Regions from separate parts of the Halovibrio sp. HP20-59 genome, predicted to be linked through region 1. Evidence: predicted binding sites of a transcription regulator. Region 1 holds the regulator's gene; each other region holds the start of a gene.
What was found. Region 1 encodes sigma-54, which starts transcription at its own class of promoters, with help from an activator protein. Its sites were predicted from a motif close to TGGCACNNNNNTTGCTNT; they were not measured.

Region 1 (5,167 bases):
CAGGCCCAAGAGCCAGGGCATGTGCTGGAAAACGCTGAACTAACGCTATTTGATGACGCTGGTAATATCATGCAGTCGCTAAAAACGCCGCGCCTGATTCATACCCCGCAACTCAGCGAAACCTGGGCTGAAGAGCCCAGAGCGGTATTGTTCGACAGCGACAGCCGCCAATGGCTGGCCAACGCCGATGAAGGAACGCTCAACACCGCGACTCAGGTGCTTGTTTTAACGGGCTCAGCACGGCTTATCGCCCCGAACGAAGGCTGGCAACTGGATACGCAAGAATTGCACTATGATGGGCTACAGCGGCATGCCTGGAGCCAAACACCGGTAATGCTGCAGCAACCTCCCCAGCAAATGACTGCGTCACGTATGGATGTGTGGCTTGACGATAGCCAGGTGCGGCTCACTGACAATGTCCGCGGCATCCATCCCCCGGCCACGCAACGCTAATAGGAACCGCCATGAAAGCGCTTATTTTCAACGCCCTCGTCTACACTGCTCTTTTTGCGTTTACGGCACCGCTAACCGCGGCAGCCCAAACCAATTCTTCCCCGCAACAAGCACCTGTGGAAGTTGAAGCCGACCGCTTAGATCTTGATCAGCGTGCCGGCACCGCCGTCTACACCGGGAATGTGGAAGTGCGCCAGGGCGAAATGCGGCTGCGCGGCGAGCGGGTCGAAATCCAACGCAATGACGCGGGCGAACTCTCGACAGCAACCGCCACCGGTGAACGTGCCTACTTACGCCATCAAGCGCAAGACCAGGACGGCCCTACCGAAGGCTGGGCACGACGGATTATTTATCACGTCGCCGAGCGCCGGGTAGAGCTGATTGATCAAGCCGAACTGATCCAAAGGCAAGACACGTTTAAAGGAGGACGGCTCGAATACTTTATTGACCGTGAAGTGATTCAAGCCCGCTCAAACGTTGAAGGCAGCGAGCCCCAGCGCATTCGCATGACCCTCCAGCCGGAAGAATAGGGAGTCAACTTGTGGCAACTGCTGAAACAACTGAAACTGCGCCGATCAAAACCCTCTATGCTCACCACCTGGCCAAAAGCTACAAGCGCCGCCGGGTGGTAAAAGATATTAACCTGGAAATTGCCCAAGGCAGCATTGTCGGCTTACTCGGCCCCAACGGTGCAGGGAAAACCACCTCGTTCTATATGATTGTCGGGCTAGTAAAAGCCGATGCAGGCAAGGTAGGGATTGACGCGACGGATCTAACCCACGCCCCGATGCACAGGCGCGCAGCGGCCGGGATTGGCTATCTACCTCAAGAGGCGTCTATTTTCCGTAAATTGTCGGTTGCTGACAATATTATGGCGATTCTCGAAACCCGCAAAGCCCTTAGCCGCAGCGACCGCGAACAGCGCTTGGAGGCGCTGCTTGAAGACTTCCACATCAGCCATATTCGTGACAACCTCGGCATGAGCCTTTCCGGCGGCGAGCGCAGGCGGGTCGAAATTGCCCGCTCGCTTGCCACTGAGCCTGCCTTCATCTTGCTCGACGAACCCTTTGCCGGCGTTGACCCCATTTCGGTGGGCGAAATTAAAACCATCATTCGCGCCCTTAAGCAACGCCATATCGGCGTGCTGATTACCGATCACAATGTGCGCGAAACCCTGGATATTTGCGACATCGCCTATATTGTCGGTGATGGTCAAATCATTGCCAGCGGGCCACCGGCGTCGATCCTCAACAACCAAAAAGTAAGAGATGTTTATTTAGGCGCCGACTTCCGCCTATAAGCTCACGCTTATCCTTATGCGCATTTTTTCTTCCTGTAAATAGCGCTCTGCAACAACTTTACGACCAATGGCATGCTTATTGCACTTGCACCTGCAAGCCACTCGCACTAGGGTAAACCTTTCCGATTAGCGAGTGGTTCTCAGATGGTCATGAAAGCTTCTCTACAACTGCGTATTGGCACACAGCTGACCATGACACCTCAGTTGCAGCAGGCAATCGCTCTGTTGCAGCTATCGACGCTGGATTTGCGTCAAGAAATCCAGCAGGCCCTAGATGCCAACCCGATGCTGGAGCAAGAGGACGAATTCAGCGAAGAAGAGGCTGCCAGCGAGCCTAAAGAGGAAGAGTGGTCAGACACTATTCCCACTGAGCTATCCGTCGATAGCGATTGGTCAGATACTTATCAAGACCTAGGCAATACGGGTAGCAGTGGCAGCAGTGAAGGTCCCGATTTTGAGCGCCAGGCCGCTGGGCAAAGCCTGCACGGTCACCTTTTATGGCAGCTGGCCATGACCGATTTCAGCGACCGTGAGCAGCTCGTTGCCGAAAGCCTCATCGACGCGCTAGACGCCAACGGCTATTTAACCCAGCCCATTAACGATATTCGTGAAGGACTCCGCGCTCAAGGGGTGGAGGGACTTAGCCAGCGCGAAGTCGAAACCATCCTGCTCAAACTACAGCAGTTCGAGCCCACCGGCATTTTTGCCCGGGACCTGCGCGAATGTTTAATGCTGCAACTCGCCGCCCTTCCCGATAACACCCCGCTGCTGGTGCCCGCACGCCGACTCGTACGCCAATTTCTTGAGGCGCTAGGCAAGGATGACATGCGCTTGCTAAAACGGCGGCTGGGACTCGACGACGTACAGCTAAACGAAGTTATCCAATTGATTCGCGGCCTTGATCCACGCCCTGGCAGTGCCTATGGCGACACCGATGATAGCTATGTAACCCCCGACCTTGTAGTACGCCACGACCACGAGGGCTGGCATTTAGAACTTAACCCTGAAGCCCTGCCGCGGCTGCGCATTCAGCCTGACTACGCCAGCTTGATAAAGCGGGCGGATAAAAGCCAGGATAATCAGTTTCTCAAAGAGCACTTGCAGGAAGCGCGCTGGTTAATTAAAAGCCTCTCTAGCCGCAACGACACCCTGCTGCGCGTCGGTCGAGAAATCGTCACCCGCCAAATTGGCTTCTTGGAGCGCGGCGAAGAAGCCATGAAGCCGCTGATATTGGCCGATATTGCCGAGGCCGTGGAGATGCACGAATCGACTATTTCGCGGGTAACGACACAAAAATATATCCATACCCCCCGGGGCGTGTTCGAGCTCAAATACTTTTTTTCAAGCCAAGTGAGCGGCCAAGACGGCGACAGCCACTCCAGCACGGCCATTCGTGCGCGGCTCAAGAAACTGATTCATGAAGAATCACCCGGCAAACCGCTTTCCGACAGCCGTTTAGTGACGCTATTAGGCGAAGGGGGGATTCAGGTAGCGCGTCGTACCGTGGCCAAATATCGCGAAGCCATGGGCATTCCCTCATCCAGCGAGCGGCGTCGCTTGCGCTAGGCCCTGCCACCGTTTCAGGAAACTCTCGACAAGGGGCTTTGCAACATGGCAAAAAGGGTTACAATCGAAGAACAGTCCGATAGAAAGGAGTACGTCAATGCAAGTCAATATCACTGGTCATCACGTAGAACTGACTGACGCCTTGCGTGACTATGTTAACGAAAAGCTAGAACGTGTAGAGCGCCATTACGACAATATAACCACGGTGCAAGTCACCCTATCAGTTGAGAAAGAGCGCCAGCAGGCCGCGTGTACGCTGCACGCCGCAGGTGCTGATTTACACGCGGAGGCCCTAGACAGTGATATGTACGCCGCTATCGACGCCCTGGCGGACAAAATAGACCGTCAACTCGTCAAACATAAGGAAAAAGCACAAGCGCGCGCCCAAGGCGCGGGTGTGCGTTAAATCAATGACGCTGGAAACCATACTCCCCCCGGAACGGGTGCTATTTGACGTTCCCGGAGGCAGCAAAAAAAGGGTGCTGGAGTTTTACAGCACCTTTATTGCCCAAAATATTCCCAGTCTAGACAGCCAAGAAGTGTTTAGCCGATTAATCGGCCGTGAGCGTCTGGGCAGTACCGGCATCGGTAACGGTGTGGCTATTCCCCACGCGCGTAGCCCCCATTGCACTGCTCCGATCGCTGGGTTTTTAAAACTCTCAGAAGCGGTTGATTTTGACGCCATCGACGGCGACCCGGTTGACTTGGTATTTGTTCTACTGGTGCCGGAAGAAGCCGATGACACCCACCTCTCCCTGCTAGGCCAGGTAGCCACCATCATGAATGATGGTGGTACGCGCCAGCAGTTGCGCAAAGCAGGCAGTCAGCGTGAGTTACTCGAACTTATCACCGCCAAAATTCGCGAGCTCTCCACCCCCTAACGGGGTGTGAGTTACTGTTACTGAAGGTGCCGATCATACGGCGATTGTTTATTCACTCACCCCTACCAATGAATGCAGCTTGAGCAAAGCAAAGAGAGATTCTATGCAACTGGTCATCATTAGCGGCCGCTCCGGGTCCGGTAAGTCTATCGCTTTACAAGCGCTGGAAGACCTCGGCTATTATGCGATTGATAACCTCCCCGCCATGCTGCTGGGATCATTGGTGGACGAATTACGCGGTCAGGGTAATCGTGCTCATTTGGCGGTCAGTATTGATGCGCGTAACTTACCTGGGGCGTTGGAACAATTACCTTCGCTTTTAGAAGAGCTGCGCCAGCGTCAAATAGATTTCCAAGTGATCTATCTGACCACCGATGCGCGCATTCTGCTAGAGCGTTATTCTGCCACGCGGCGGCGACATCCGCTGACTCGCGATAGCGAAATGACGCTTGAAGAAGCTATCAATAAAGAAGAAGAAACGCTGCACGATATTCGCGATCTGGCCGACCTTTTAATCGACACATCGCGCTTATCGGTACACGACTTACGCCGCCGTATTACCGATCAAGTGGCCCATCAGCAGCGCGACCAACTTACCCTGACGCTTGAATCGTTCGGTTATAAGCGAGGCGTGCCCTTGGATGCCGATCTGGTCTTTGACGTACGCTGCCTACCCAACCCTTATTGGGACCCGACTTTACGCCAGTTTACAGGCCGCGATGCCCAAATTGTCGATTTTTTGAGCGGCTATCCGATTGTCGACGCCATGAGCAACGACATACAGGCGTGGCTTGAGCGTTGGTTACCAGCCTACCTAAATAGCCAGCGTAGCTATATGACAATAGCCATTGGCTGCACCGGTGGCCAGCACCGTTCGGTTTATATGACGGAGCAGCTTGCTAAACGGCTGACGACTAGCATGGGTGAGGTTCAGTTACGCCATCGAGAACTTGGGCTGCATTACACG
Region 2 (5,167 bases), on a different contig from region 1:
GGAGCCATTATCGCGCACCATCAGCGGCAAATTAAGCTGTTCACAACGAGCGCGGGTCATCGGCATACAAATCAAACCGCGGGCAAAACGAGCCATGAAGTTGATATGCTCGGCCTGCACCTTTTCGGCGGCCATGATGATATCACCCTCGTTTTCGCGATCCTCATCGTCCATGAGAATCACCATTTTGCCTTGGCGGATATCGTCCACCAGCTCGGCGATAGGGGCTAAGCCTCTAGAGGAGGGATGCGCCATGGAATCTCCAGTCTATGTTGTCAAAGACGGCTGTCACTGACAGTTGTCACGAAAGCGGTCGTCACGGACATTCATCACGAGAACGGTTGTCGCGAAAGGGGTCGCTTTAACGGCGATTTAGCGCGTCAGGGTACCTTGCTATCGTCGCTTGCGCTAGGGGAAGCAATAATGCGCCAATCGCGCCCCACCGCCCGCATATCGTGAATGGTCAAACGCCGCTGATCGGCCATACGCGCGAGCCCTGGCAGCGCAAATAGCGGCCTTGCCTCGCCACCTAGCAGCGTGGGGGCAACGAAAAGCTGCAGTTCATCAACCAACTCTGCATCCAGCATGGCGCCCGCTAAGGTGGCGCCGGTTTCCACTAGCAGTTCGTTTACCTGCTCATTTTCGGCTAACCACTGCAGCATTGCCACTAAATCGATACGGCCACCGCTCCCGGCGGGCAAGATCTGAATCTCAGCGCCCGCCTGGGTTAACCGCTGGCGCTTTTCAGCTGCATGATCGGGAGTGGTAATGATCAGTGTGCGCCCCGGCTCGCTCAAACAGGCCGCCGCCAGGGGTAAGCGCAGCCGAGTATCTAAAATCACCCGCAACGGCTGGCGACGAACCACCTCATCGGCGTTGTCGAGCTGTAACTGGTCAGCGCGAAGTGTCAGCCGCGAGTCGTCCATAATGATCGATTCGACGCCGCTTAATATCGCACTGGAACGCGCCCGCAACCGCTGGACATGGCAGCGCGCTTCTGGTCCTGTAATCCACTGCGACTCCCCCGAACCCATCGCAGTACGGCCATCTAAACTCATCGCCATTTTCAAGCGCACAAAGGGGCGTTGTTTTGATATCCGGGCAATAAAACCGGGGTTCAGCGCGCGCGCTTCGCTCTCCAGCAAACCCACGGTGACCTTAACGCCCGCCGCTTCGAGTATCTCAATACCACGGCCACTCACCTGAGGGTTAGGATCGACCATCGCGATCACGACCCGCGCTACTTTGGCGTTGCAAAGCGCTACCGCACAGGGGCCGGTGCGCCCAGTGTGGGCGCAGGGCTCCAGAGTGACATAGGCGGTCGCGCCCTGGGCCTGCTCACCGGCGGCATTCAAAGCGTGAATTTCAGCGTGGGGTTCACCGGCACGCCGATGATAGCCTTCGCCGACAACCTGCTCATCGCGCACAATCACACAGCCCACCCGGGGATTGGGGTCCGTGGTATACAAGCCTTTCTCCGCCAGCTGCAGCGCCCGAGCCATATAGCGGTGGTCAGCTTGGCTAAAAGCCCCCCTCATGATGACGACCCGCTGTCGTGGTCCGGCTGAGAAGACGGCTCTTGAGAAGGTTCTTGAGAAAGCCGATCGATTTCAGCGCGAAACTCGTCCAGGTCCTGAAACTTGCGGTAAACCGAAGCGAACCGAATGTAGGCCACATGGTCGAGGGTTTTAAGCGCCTGCATGACCGACTCGCCGATATCACGGGCGTTGATTTCTCGGTCGCCCCGGGCACGTAAGGTTTGACGAATGCGCTCTACCGCCGCCTCAATCGCTTCAGCGCTCACCGGACGCTTTTCCAGCGCACGCAGCATGCCTGCCCGCAGCTTGGCTTCATTAAAGCTTTCGCGGGAACCATCGGATTTCACCACCCGCGGCATCACCAGCTCAGCGGTTTCATAAGTAGTAAAGCGTTCTTGGCAGTTCGCACACTGGCGACGACGGCGCACCTGGTCGCCGTCAGCAACCAACCGCGAATCAGTCACTCGGGTATCGTTTGCACCACAAAAAGGGCAATGCATAGCGGTCAACCTGTTGTCAGCCCGTGCCGGTGTACCGCACGAGTTAGCGTGTTATAACCTATCAATGTGTGTGCCGTTAATCGCGCTTATACGGGTAATGATCACCCAATGTTAAACTAGCAAAGGCACTAGCCCAGCGTTTAAACGCGGCATTAGCATCGTATTGTAACGATTTGGCACACAAGCTGCAGTGTTTGTGGCAGATTGTTTATCAGGAGTTATCCATGTCCTCTTTCGAGCAGACCGTTCACGACTACCTTAGCCATCTTTACGGCCATCGAGCAGGCGAGGTGCAACGGCGCTTAAACCAACGTCTTGAGCACTTTCAACCACTTGCACCGGTTCCTTCCGCTCCCGCCGAGGTACCGGCAAAAAACGCACCATCATGGAGCGAAAAAGACCAGTGGGTCATTAGCTATGGTGACTCGATTGTTCAGGAAGGCACGCCCCCGCTGGCGGTACTCAGCGATTTTCTCAAAACGCGCCTGGGCGAGCGCATCAGCGGTGTACACGTGCTGCCTTTCTTTCCCTGGAGCAGCGACGACGGTTTTTCGGTCATTCACTACCGGGAAGTCAATCCCGAGCTAGGCGACTGGTCGCATATCCGCGAGCTGGCCAGCCATTACGACCTCATGGCGGATCTCGTACTCAACCACGTCTCACGGGAATCGCTTTGGTTCGTGGATTACCTGAGCGGCAGCCTGCCGGGCCGCGACTACTTTATCGAAGTCGACCCCGATACCGATGTCTCCCAAGTGGTACGACCGCGCAGCAGCCCCCTGTTGGTGCCGATTTCCACCCGTCGCGGCACCCGCTACTTATGGGCAACGTTTTCCGAAGACCAGCTGGATCTCAACTTTGAAAACCCGGATGTACTGCTGGAATTCATCGGTATTTTACTGTTCTACCTAGAGCAAGGCACGCGCATTATTCGCTTGGACGCGGTGGCTTTTCTGTGGAAGCGGCTGGGCACCGCCTGCATCCATCTACCCGAAACCCACACCGTTGTGCGGCTATTACGCGCCATTGTGGACCATCTCGCCCCAGGCACCTTGTTGGTTACCGAAACCAACGTGCCCCATAAGGAGAACATCAGTTATTTAGGGCTTCACCGGCTTCCCAAAGGGCCACCGGATGAAGCGCACATGATTTATCAATTCACCCTACCGCCCTTACTGCTCCATACCTTAACGCGGGGCGAAGCCAGCACCCTGCAAACCTGGCTTGCCAGCCTGCCCGTGCTGCCCGCCCACTGTACCTACCTGAACTTTACGGCCAGTCACGATGGCATTGGCGTACGCCCGCTGGAAGGTTTGCTGCCCGACCACGAGCGCGATGCACTACTCGAGCTAATGCATAAATTCGGCGGCTTTGTCAGCATGCGCAGCAACCCAGACGGTAGTGACACGCCTTATGAGATCAACATTACCTGGTTTGAAGCCATGCGCGGCACTCGTCGCGGTCCTGACCCCTGGCAGATCGCCCGCTTCCTGTGTAGCCAGGCGATTATGCTCAGCCTGCAAGGCATACCCGCACTGTATATCCACACGCTCACCGGTACGCTCAATGATGTAGAAGGCGTTGAGCGCAGCGGACGCCTGCGTTCGATCAACCGTCGGCGCTGGCAGCGCAGCGAGCTAGAGCTACTCATAGACAGCCCTTCCACGCCCACCCACGATGTTTTCCGCGCGTTAAACCGCTTATTGGACCAACGTCGCCAAGAGCCTTGCTTTCACCCCAATGCGGCTCAGCGAGTACTGGACTCTTGCCCGGAAGTGCTAGCAGTGGAGCGGGGCCCTTTAAGCGATGGACGTCGTTTGCTCGCGCTGTATAACGTCACTGACCTGCCGCTCCCTCTGGAAAAGATGGGCGAGGCGGTTACCCAAGCGCTTAGCCAACACGACTGGCAAGCACTCGACCCCGCTAACCCTTGGGAAGCGAGCGGCGCCCTTCCCCCTTACGCGGTGCGCTGGCTGGTGGCGATTGGCTAAATGGATGCTCATTTAACTCGAAATTCTTAAAAACACGTTTAAAAACAGGCTAAAAAACTGACCAAAAACAATAAACGGGAAGTTTCAATAACGTAATATTACTTTTTAAAGTCTTTGATGTTAAAGCCGATATAACAAATACAACTCGGCTCGCTGACATCACCTACCAACCAAGCAGGAAATCCATGACGCACATAACAACAACACAAAAACTCTGGGGAACGCTGGGTATTATCTGGATCGCCATGCTGCTCTTGGTTGGCTGGTTAGCCTGGGAGAATCGCCAGACGATTGAGAGCGAACGCCGCGACAGCATTCAGTACGTAGTAGAAAGCGTGCAAAGCCAAATTGAAGCCCTGCAAGAACAGGTAGCCGCCGGTGAACTTAGCCTGGAAGAAGCGCAGCAGCGCGCCATCGACAATATGTCCACCGTTAGCTTTGGAGCGGGTGAGTATATTTTCTCTTTCAACGATGACTTACTGATTATTTCCCACCCCAGTCGCCCGCCCGGCACTGACATGACCAACTATGAAGATGCCAGCGGTATGGCGCTATACCCAGAATTGCTGCGTGTTGCCCAATCAGGCGGTGGCCACGTTGACTATTACTCTACCCGCGCAGGTGGCGACGAGCAGGTGCAAAAAACCAGTTACGTCGCGCACCTCCCTGAATGGCAGTGGTCGCTAGCCACAGGTGTTTATGTGGATGACATTAATGCCGCCTTTATTACCGGCTTAATTCGTTCGGTAGTAATACTGCTGATCATCGGCCTACCGGTGACATTGCTGATGGGCTGGGTTATTCGTGACCTTTCGCGTCGTTTAGGTGGCGACCCACGCTACGCGGTCAGCGTGGTGCGCCATATCGCCGATGGGGACTTAACTCAGGTAACGCAGCTTTCAGCCAAGGATCAACAAAGCTTACTGTTTGATATTAACCGCATGCGAGAAACTCTGGCCGAGACGATTGGCGATATTTACCGCGGTGCCGACCAGGTAAACAGTGGCGTTGGGCAGATTGTGGGCGTTAACGAAGAGCTCTCCACGCGTACCGAACAACAGGCGGCCTCGTTAGCCGAAACGGCTTCGAGTATGGAACAGCTCACCGCCACGGTTAAGCAGAACGCCGAACATGCCGA
Region 3 (5,167 bases), on a different contig from region 1:
ATGGCCCGCTCACTTCGCGCCTTCAACACCTGAAAGTGGGCGATCAGATCATGGTCAGCCGTAAGCCCACCGGCACGCTGGTATGCGATGACCTGCTGCCTGGCCGCAACCTGTACATGCTCTCAACCGGTACCGGCTTGGCGCCGTTTATGAGTTTGATCCAGGATCCTGAAGTGTACGAGCGCTTTGAGAAAGTCGTGCTGGTGCACGGTGTGCGGGAGGTCTCTGAGCTAGCCTACGCCGACTTCATCACCAAAGAGCTGCCAGCCCATGAGTACTTGGGCGAAGACATCGCTGAAAAGCTGGTTTACTACCCCACTGTTACCCGTGAAGAGTTTCACACCATGGGCCGCCTGACCGACCATATCCGGTCAGGCAAGCTGTTCGAAGACACCGGCCTGCCGCCCATTGACCCGCGCCAAGACCGCGCGATGATCTGCGGCAGCCCTGCCATGCTTGACGACACCAGCGCCCTGCTAGACGATCTAGGGTTGAACATTTCGCCGCGCATGGGTGAGCCGGGCGACTACGTCATCGAACGTGCTTTCGTCGAGAAGTAAGTTAAACCATAAGCGCATGCGCTAACCTGCGCTAAAAGCTAGCCGCTAAAAACCCCCGTTAACCGATTTGAGGATATAAAATCGGCGAACGGGGGTTTTATTTAATGGCGCCGTTAAACCGCGTCTTTGCCGGTTTCGCCGGTACGGATACGGATCACCTGCTCCAACGGCATCACGAAGATTTTGCCATCGCCAATTTTGCCCGTGTTAGCCACCTGGGTAATGGCATCAATGACCTGCTCGACCATATCGTCGTCAACGGCCACTTCCAGCTTCACCTTGGGCAAAAAATCCACGACGTATTCAGCGCCGCGGTACAGCTCGGTGTGGCCTTTCTGGCGTCCAAAGCCTTTCACTTCTGTCACCGTAATCCCCTGTACGCCGATATCGGACAGTGACTCGCGCACATCGTCGAGCTTAAACGGCTTGATAATAGCGGTAATTAATTTCATGGCGATATCCTCTAACGGGGTGGCTGTGATGGGGGTCGGGTTACAACGCTAACTGTCGCAACCGAGGACCGCTGCCCATCAGCATACACCGCTATTGGCAGAGAATAAAAAAGCCTCCCCCGAAGGGAAGGCCAGAAGTAGCTCGCTAGGACAGCATCAAATTACTTTCTACATTACTTTTTGATACCGCCAATTATTTCTTAATACCAAATTCAGGGTAGGCTTCAAGACCGCACTCAGCGATATCAACGCCTTCATACTCGTCTTCTTCACTAACCCGAACACCCATGATGGCTTTCAAGATTAGCCATACCACCAGGCTCGCCAGGAAGACCCAACCGAAGATACCAGCGATACCGATAATCTGAGCACCAAAAGACGCACCGTCGTTGTTCAGCGGCACCGCCAGCACGCCCCAGATACCGACAACACCGTGAACCGAGATCGCACCGACCGGATCATCCAGTTTCACTTTATCGAGGGTGACGATAGCGGCCACAACGATGATGCCGCCGATCGCGCCGATAATGGTGGCGCCTAGTGCAGAAGGTGAAAGCGGATCAGCGGTAATGGCGACCAAGCCCGCCAGCGCACCGTTTAGCGCCATAGTCAGGTCTGCTTTACGGAACCATAGCTTGGCCAGGATCAGCGCCGCGATAACGCCACCTGCAGCGGCGGCATTCGTATTGACAAATACTTGAGCCACGTTGTTAGCGGAACCGATATCCGACATTTTCAGCTCAGAGCCGCCGTTGAAGCCAAACCAGCCCATCCACAGAATAAACGTACCCAGCGTGGCCAGGGGCATGTTGGCACCCGGAATCGCATGGATAGAACCGTCTTTACCGTATTTGCCTTTACGTGGGCCTAGCACGATCACACCCGCTAGCGCAGCGGCGGCACCGGCAAGGTGCACAATGCCTGAGCCCGCGTAGTCAGAGTAGCCGACTTCAGACAACCAGCCGCCGCCCCACGTCCAGTAGCCAGACACCGGGTAAATAAACGCAGTCATCACAACAGCAAAGGCCAGGAATGCCCACAGTTTCATACGTTCAGCCACGGCGCCCGACACAATCGACATGGCAGTTGCCACGAACACGACCTGGAAGAAGAAATCAGAACGCATGGAGTAGTAAGGCGCGCCATCACCGCCAGCGGTCACCGCATCCACGCTGTTTTCAGCGCCAATCAAGAAGCCCAGGCTGGGCATGAAACCGCCCGCACTGCTGGAGTACATAATGTAGTAACCCACCAGCAGGTACATGGTGCAGGCAATCGCAAACAGCGCAATATTCTTGGTCAGGATTTCTGCGGTGTTTTTGGAGCGCACTAAGCCCGCTTCTAACATGGAGAAGCCTGCGGCCATCCACATAACAAGCACGCCACAGATTAGAAAGTAGAACGTATCGAGCGCATAGCTCAAATCAGCTAACTCATTCATAAGGTGTTCCCCGTTATACCCATAGAAGTTATACGTAAGACGTTATAGGTGACAGGCTGCTCGGCTAGCCTGAATACTACATGCCACCGGTAACATGGCAGCAGCTACACGGCGTCAGCGCCGCGCTCACCGGTGCGGATACGGATCACGTCTTCCAGCGGTGTCACAAATACTTTACCGTCGCCGATCTTGCCGCTGTTGGCAGCATTACAAATCGCATCCAATACGCTCTCTAAGCGAGTATCGTCGACGGCAACTTCGACTTTCACCTTGGGTAGGAAGTCGACCACGTATTCCGCGCCACGGTATAGCTCTGTATGCCCTTTCTGGCGACCAAAGCCTTTCACTTCGGTAACCGTAATCCCCTGCACGCCGTTATCAGCGAGTGCCTCACGGACGTCGTCGAGCTTGAATGGCTTGATGATAGCGGTGATGAGTTTCATCCCGGATCTCCCCTGATGGATAAGTCCTGCTAGATTGGTAGCGACATTGTCGCCGAAATAAGCACCTGAACCGTTAATGCGCATACTGTGCCAGCTGTATTTTTTTACTTAAAATTCAAATAGGTAACTTCATAAAGCGCAATTAAATAACAAGGGTTCTGGGCAAAATCACCTTCACATCACGGCCTATGCACCAAAAAAGAGCGTAAGCAAAAGTTGCCTGCTCCATTTCGATGCACACCTTGGGCTAAGCAGTAAAAGCACGCGATACATGCGAATTCGCCAACTGTTGCGTATCCTTACCGGTAAGCAATTTTTATAGATGTTCATTTAGCGAGTTATAAGGAGAGAGCAGCCATGGCGCCTCAAGACCGCATCAGCCGACTGGCCCAACAGATTGGCGACCGTTTACAAAACGCTTCCCAAGCACCGGAAGATATTCAAAAGGGCGTGCAGCAGGTCGTACGCGGCGCCTTTGACCGACTTGAACTTGTCTCACGCGAAGATTTCGATATTTTAATGGACGTATTGCAGCGCACTCGCTCACGAGTAGAAGCATTAGAACGTCAAGTCGCCAATCTTGAAGCCGCTGTTGAAACGTCTACTGCGCCAGCAGCCACACCGATGGAAGCAGAAGTACCGCCGGTACCCGCCGAGCATGAGCCGGAGCTAGATTCCGACGCTGACGCCAGCACAGACTCTGAAGAAGAGAACCATAAGCCCACTTAATGCCCCGCTTTGTGAATAGCAGCAATCGGGCGATGGCTCGTTGCTGCATTCAATGACCATAATTCGCAAATAATAAATACGAATCACTATCGTTGACTTTATGTTTAACAGTGGTATTGTCCGCTTTCTCATTTCCAACTGTTTGCGGATTGCTCACCATGTACGCCCTGTCTTCTTCAAAACCGACTTTTGCCATGTCTGGGCTTATTGGCACGGGTCTATTACTGAGTTTCTCCAACGGCGTTTTGGCCCAAGACAACGCGTCTGAAGCCGCCTCAAGCGCGAGCACTGACGACGCCATGGTCGTTGTTGGGTCGCGCACCCCCACCCAGATCAGCCAAATTCCCGGCGCTGTTTGGGTGATTGACAAAGCGATGCTGCAACAACAGACCCGCAATGGTGCAGACCTTAAGACGGCGTTGGGGCGCCTGGTGCCAGGGCTGGATTTGGCGCCGCAAGGGCGCACCAATTATGGGCAGAACATGCGCGGACGGGGCGTACAGGTACTCATTGACGGCGTATCGCTGAACAGTTCGCGTGGGCTTTCCCGTCAATTCGATGCCATTGATCCCTTCAATATTGAGCGTGTGGAAGTGCTTTCCGGCGCCAGCAGCCTGTATGGGGGCGGTGCTACGGGGGGCCTGATCAATATCATTACCCGCAAAGGCGAGGAAGGCCTGAACTGGTCGGTGGCGTACTGAGTGCGGGTTCAGTACTTGCTGACAACCGCTCAAGGGTGAGGTAACGGGGATGGCGACACTCGGCTCAATAACGCCATCTTGCGTACCACTCACCACCCATGACCTGCTGGCTATTGGTCAGCGCTTCGGGATCGACTACCGCTTTCCCGAAGCGCTTGACCGCTCCCAGCCAGCCCCTTGTGTTGCCCGTGGGCGAGTGATGGACGTCGAGATAGACCCCACACTGCGCGTGACACACTCGGATCTTGATATCCTGCACGCTTACGCCTCCACTTCCCGGCGTGCCGCGCCGTGGTTTCTCAGCGTGATACTCGAGGGCCACATTCAAGTCGCTCTAGGGCACCAGTCGTTTCAGTTGCAGGCTGGCGACGCTTTCAGCGCGCATTTCAACGAGCAGACCGGGCTTGAGGTCTTCCAGCCCGCGCCACAGCGTCTGCGCATCCTCAACGTATCGCTTCTGGCTTGCACAGAGCTGCCCTCTTTCTCGTCCATTAACTGTTCGCCTATCGATGTTGCCCCTCCGTCAACGCCCGTACTGCATACTTGGCAGGTGCCGCAGTTCCTTATTCATAGCCTGGAGGCAGCGCTGGCTTCGAACTGGTCAGTAGAACGCCAGCGCCTGCTATGGCAGGGGCTCGCGCTCCAGTTGTTAGCTCATGGGCTGCCTGCCGCCCCCCTTGAGTCCAGCGATGAAGGAAAAGCAGTCAGCCTGCCGTCGGGTCTAACCCAGCGCGATCACCAACGCCTGGAGCGCTTGCGTCAGCAGCTCGAACACTCCCCCAACCAGGATTATCGGCTTGAGCAGTTGGCCCGCAACGCTGCGATGAGCCCGAGTAGCCTA
Region 4 (5,167 bases), on a different contig from region 1:
TGACCAGCCAACTACACCAGTTAAAGCAACATTCGCTTGTCGTCGCCGATACCGGTGATCTTGAGGCTATTCGCCGCTATCAGCCGCAGGATGCCACGACTAACCCCTCACTGTTGCTCAAAGCGTTTAGCCTGCCCGGTTACCAGGCATTGATCGACGAAGAGTTGAGTAGCGTAAAAGCCTCGGTTGGCAGCCGTGAAGAACAGGTTAAGCATGCCGTTGACCGCTTGGCGGTGGCCATGGGCAGTGAGATTTCGACGGTCGTGCCAGGGCGTGTTTCTACCGAAGTGGCGGCCCGCTTGTCGTTTGATACTAAGGCCAGCATTGCCAAAGCCCATGAGCTGATCGAGCTGTACGATGCCCGTGGTGTTTCACGCGATCGCGTGCTGATCAAGCTGGCCTCCACCTGGGAAGGTATTCGTGCCGCTGAGGTGCTCGAGCGCGAAGGCATTCAGTGTAACCTGACGCTACTGTTCAGCGATGCCCAGGCCCAGGCCTGCTTTGATGCCGGGGTGTTTCTGATCTCACCCTTCGTGGGCCGCGTAACCGATTGGTACAAAAAAGAAACCGGTAAGGATTACACGCCGGAAAACGACCCGGGCGTTCAGTTTGTTCAAGGTATTTGTCAGCGTGCCAACCAGGGCGGCTACGACACTGTGGTCATGGGCGCTAGCTTCCGCACCACCGGTCAGGTACTTGCCTTGGCAGGCTGCCCACGGCTGACTATTTCGCCAGCGTTATTAGAAGAACTGGAGGCCGCCGAAGGCAGTGTCTCAGCGCAAATTCAAGCGGGAGAAGGTGGTGGCAAGCCTACTGAACCGCTAAGTGAAGCCGCTTTCCGTTGGGGCCACAATCAAGATGCAATGGCCAACGACAAACTGGCCGAAGGCATCCGTCGCTTCCACGACGACCAGCTTGAGTTGGAAAGCCTGATCGATAAGCGGCTAGGCTAACCACCTAAGCTAACCACCTAAGAGCGCATTTGACCTCTTGGAGAATAGTATGGACGCTGAACTGCATCAGTTGTTGGAATCTATCGAGCTTGTCCCCACCGGCGATTTGCAGTCGCTCAGTGGGGGGGATATCGCTGCCGTTTATCGCCTGGAAACGCGCCAGGGGGAGGTGGTGATTAAGCACGACGAACCAGCGCGGCTGCGCGGTGAGGCCGAAGGCTTGCGGACCTTGCACAGTGCCTGCGAAAAGCTAGTGGTGCCAGAGGTGTTGGGGTTGTCGGATGGTTGGCTGGTGATTGAATCGCTAGATACAGCCCCGGCTGGGCCGCAGGGTGAAGCGGCGCTTGGCGAAGGCTTGCGTGGCTTGCACGACGTTATTGGCGATGTTCACGGCTGGCATCAGGATAATGCCTGTGGCCTCACGCCCCAGCCCAATGCACCGCTCAGCGACGGGCGGGCTTTTCAGCGCGAGCGCCGCTTACTTCCTCTATGTGAGGCATGCTACCCGCGTGGACTCCTGGATAACCAGCTGCGCGAGCGTATCGAGCGGCTAGCCCAGGATTTAGAGGGTTGGTTACCCAATGCACCGCCCAGCTTATTGCACGGTGATCTATGGTCGGGGAATGTGCTTTTCACCACCAAGGGACCAGCGATTATCGATCCAGCCGTGTATCGTCATTACCCGGAAGTGGACGTGGCGATGTTAACGCTGTTTGGCTCGCCGGGTGAGGCGTTTTTTGACGCTTATTGGGACGGCAACGCCCCAGCCGATTGGCCGAGGCGTGAAGCTCTGTTTCAGCTGTACCCGCTGTTAAATCACCTGCTGCTGTTCGGCGCTGGTTATCGTGCGGCCGTTGAGCGCAGCGTAGCGAGGCTCGAATCTTTCACTTGAGCTTTATCAGGGCGTCAGTTTTACCAAGACTTAGGTTTTACCAGGACTTATAGGGCAAAAACTTGCCGTTTAAGGTAAGCAGTACCCGGTCGCCTTTGGGGTCTTCGACTTTATCGACCTCCATAGTGAAGTCGATGGCGCTCATAATGCCATCGCCAAACTTCTCTTGAACGACGTCCTTCAACGTTTCTCCGTAAACGCCGACGACTTCATACAGGCGGTAGATAAACGGGTCTTGGGGAATCGCTTCATCCCAGACCTTGGTGGGGAACGCCACCAGGGCGTCGACGATGTCGCTCTCTACCTCCAGCGTGTTGCAAATTTTTTGCGCAACATCGGCGCTGGCGCTGTTCATGCCGTAGCAGGCGGAGGCCACCCAGACCGGCGACATGCCGACCGCTTGACCGATATCGTCCCAGCTCATTTTTTTACGCGCTTTGGCGGCGAGCAAGGTATGGCGCATTTCAAGCTTATCCATGATGGTTCTCCTTTAAAATAGAGGGCGAGTGACGCCCTTTTTCGACGACTGCGAGGGGATCAAGACAACACTTTTTTGGCCTGAGTACGGACGTGGGTGGTGTAAAGAACCAGACCCACCAGGGTCAGACCGCCGACCAAGTTACCCAGTACCGTGGGGATCTCATTCCACATGATGTATTGATACAGCGTGAACTCAGCACCCATCATGAGGCCAATCGGGAACAAGAACATATTGACCACGGAGTGCTCGAAACCGAGATAGAAAAACACAATGATCGGCATCCACATGGCCATGATTTTGCCGGAAACCGTTGTGGAAATGGCGGCGCCAACCACGCCCATAGACACCATCCAATTACAGAACATGCCTCTCAGGAAGAGCACTATCCAGCCGGCAAGCCCTGCTTCCTGGTAGCCCACCGTGCGGCTTTCACCAACAGCCATGATCGTTTGGCCGACAGCGTTAACTTCTTCGCTACCGCCCATGGTGAAATTCATGTAGCCGAAGACGGCAATAAACAGGGCACCCCCAAGGTTGCCAAGCCCGACCAGCGCCCAGCACTTAAGCATTCGGGGCAATGTCACGCCGGGTCTTTTGTCGAGCCAAGCAATTGGCACCAGCATAAAAACCCCGGTGAGCAGGTCATAGCCCATCAGGTAGAGCATGACGAAGCCCACGGGAAAGAGCAGCGCTCCAATCAAAAAGTTGCCTGTCTGGGTCGCGATGGTAATGGCAAAAATAACCGCCAGCGCTAAGGTGGCCCCCGCCATGAAGGCACGAATAAGCGTATCCCGGGTGCCCATATAGACTTTTGATTCACCCTGGTCGACTAACTTAGTGACAAATTCACTGGGCATTAGATATGACATAAGTATGGTTTCCTGCGTCATTTCGATTAATTAGTGCCTTGTCCAAGCGTCGAGTGTTTCTAATAAGAGCAAAAAACATCCGACTGCGCCGTATTGGTGCAAAAGAAGGCAGCGTTCGCGTTGCTACCCTGATTGTTGCTATTTGCATGCCAACTTAGTGATTTTGTAGGTAAGCTATTGTTTTTGTTTTAATTTAACGATTTTTTAACGGTTTAGTTTGAGGGCGTTATGAATTACGAATTTTCGTAAATAACGATATTTCGTTGTTTTATTCGCGAAAATTCGTTAATGGCGCGGTAATTGAATGGCAACGGTGAGCAATCACTTTGTGTCATGAGAGATAAACCCATGCCTGTGTAAGACCCAGCGCCTGCCGTTACGACCACCACCGATGCTAAAACCTTAATGGGTGAGTATTCACCGCTGGCGATGCTTGTGGTTGACCCTTTTGCCGATAAGCTGTTGGCGGCTAACGCATCCGCCTGTGGATTACTCAGTATTGATGAAGCGCTGCCGTTAACGACATCGTTCAGCCACCGCTTGAGTGCCTCTCTACCGCTATGGATTAGCTTTACTGATGAGGTGTTGATGCAAAAAGCGGCTTGGTCAGACGATTTAGTGATTCTCGATATGCGCCGCCAGCCGTATCGAGTTGAGGTTTATGCCCAGCGTATCGATGATTCAGAGCAGCTTTTATTAACATTGATTGATCGTAACAAAGCTGAACAGCAGCGCGCCCAAGCAGAGTTAGGCCGCCAACATCGACAAGGGGAGGTGGGCTGGCAGCGGGTCGAGCAGGTATTCGAGCGAATTGAAAAGCAAAATCAGTTGATTCTGGGCGCGGCGGGCGAAGGCATTTACGGCTTGGACGCTGAAGGCAAAACTACCCTTGTTAACCCCGCCGCCGAGCGTATTCTGGGTTGGAGTACCGACGATATGGTGGGCCACGATGCGCACCTTATGTTCCACCATACCCATGCTGACGGCAGCCACTTCCCGGTGCAGCAGTGCCCTATTCACGCCGCGTTTAGCGACGGGCAAGTGCACCATGTCGATAACGAAGTGTTTTGGCATAAAAACGGCGAGGCGATTCCAGTGGAGTACACCAGCACGCCGATTTTTGAGATGGGACGGTTGGTCGGCGCAGTGGTGCTCTTTCGCGATATTCGCGAACGCAAACGTGCTGAACAGCAGCTGCGCGACGCACTCGCCGAGGTGGAGTCGCTCAAGCAGCGTTTAGAGCTGGAAAACGAATACCTCCAGGAAGAGATTAAAGCGGAGCTTAACCACCACGATATTGTTGGCAATAGCCCTGCCGTCGCGAAACTGATAAAGCAGATTGAAATGGTTGCGCCTACTAGCGCCAACGTGCTGATCAGCGGTGAATCAGGTACCGGTAAAGAGCTGATTGCTCGTGCTATTCATGCCGGGGGAACGCGCAGCGATCGGCCGCTCATTCGTGTCAACTGCGCGGCGATACCCCGCGACCTGTTTGAGAGCGAGTTCTTTGGCCACGTGAAAGGTGCCTTTACTGGTGCGGTGCAGGACCGTCCCGGACGCTTTGAGCTTGCCCATGGCGGTACGCTGTTTTTGGATGAAGTCGGCGAAATTCCATTAGAACTGCAGAGTAAGCTACTGCGCGTATTGCAAGATCAGCAGTTTGAGCGCGTAGGCGAAAACCGAACCCGCGAGGTGGATGTGCGGGTGATTGCTGCTACCAATCGCGAACTGCGCGAGATGATTAATATCGGGCGATTTCGAGAGGATCTGTATTTTCGTCTTAATGTCTTTCCTGTTGATTCAGTGCCGTTGCGCCAGCGGATTGAAGATGTACCGTTGCTGGCGCGCCACTTTTTACAACGTGCCTGCCTGAAATTTAATAAACCAGGGGTACGTATTCCCCCAGCGCAGTTGGAAATTCTGCAGCGTTACCCATGGCCTGGCAATATTCGAGAGCTGGAAAACATCATTG

Region 2: the regulator sigma-54 is predicted to act here: its motif matches at 2,213-2,230, upstream of RZA33_RS19020 (sugar phosphorylase).
Region 3: the regulator sigma-54 is predicted to act here: its motif matches at 2,972-2,989, upstream of RZA33_RS05590 (P-II family nitrogen regulator).
Region 4: the regulator sigma-54 is predicted to act here: its motif matches at 3,330-3,347, upstream of RZA33_RS06550 (formate/nitrite transporter family protein).

The regions. Positions count from the first base shown of each region.
Region 1 is NZ_JAWJUW020000005.1:117,153-122,319, reverse strand. Features, by position in the region: gene lptC (LPS export ABC transporter periplasmic protein LptC) at 1-453, shown strand, start outside; gene lptA (lipopolysaccharide transport periplasmic protein LptA) at 465-983, shown strand; gene lptB (LPS export ABC transporter ATP-binding protein) at 1,028-1,753, shown strand; gene RZA33_RS07745 (RNA polymerase factor sigma-54) at 1,898-3,319, shown strand; gene hpf (ribosome hibernation-promoting factor, HPF/YfiA family) at 3,417-3,725, shown strand; gene RZA33_RS07735 (PTS sugar transporter subunit IIA) at 3,730-4,200, shown strand; gene rapZ (RNase adapter RapZ) at 4,304-5,167, shown strand, end outside.
Region 2 is NZ_JAWJUW020000033.1:4,989-10,155, forward strand. Features, by position in the region: gene ribBA (bifunctional 3,4-dihydroxy-2-butanone-4-phosphate synthase/GTP cyclohydrolase II) at 1-255, opposite strand, end outside; gene ribD (bifunctional diaminohydroxyphosphoribosylaminopyrimidine deaminase/5-amino-6-(5-phosphoribosylamino)uracil reductase RibD) at 381-1,538, opposite strand; gene nrdR (transcriptional regulator NrdR) at 1,535-2,038, opposite strand; gene RZA33_RS19020 (sugar phosphorylase) at 2,263-4,029, shown strand; gene RZA33_RS19025 (methyl-accepting chemotaxis protein) at 4,215-5,167, shown strand, end outside.
Region 3 is NZ_JAWJUW020000003.1:320,666-325,832, forward strand. Features, by position in the region: gene RZA33_RS05575 (ferredoxin--NADP reductase) at 1-560, shown strand, start outside; gene glnK (P-II family nitrogen regulator) at 674-1,012, opposite strand; gene RZA33_RS05585 (ammonium transporter) at 1,206-2,453, opposite strand; gene RZA33_RS05590 (P-II family nitrogen regulator) at 2,558-2,896, opposite strand; gene RZA33_RS05595 (accessory factor UbiK family protein) at 3,254-3,625, shown strand; partial or broken gene RZA33_RS05600 (TonB-dependent receptor plug domain-containing protein) at 3,820-4,302, shown strand; gene RZA33_RS05605 (helix-turn-helix transcriptional regulator) at 4,376-5,167, shown strand, end outside.
Region 4 is NZ_JAWJUW020000004.1:180,866-186,032, forward strand. Features, by position in the region: gene tal (transaldolase) at 1-953, shown strand, start outside; gene RZA33_RS06540 (fructosamine kinase family protein) at 1,003-1,845, shown strand; gene cynS (cyanase) at 1,883-2,323, opposite strand; gene RZA33_RS06550 (formate/nitrite transporter family protein) at 2,383-3,195, opposite strand; gene RZA33_RS06555 (sigma-54 interaction domain-containing protein) at 3,601-5,167, shown strand, end outside.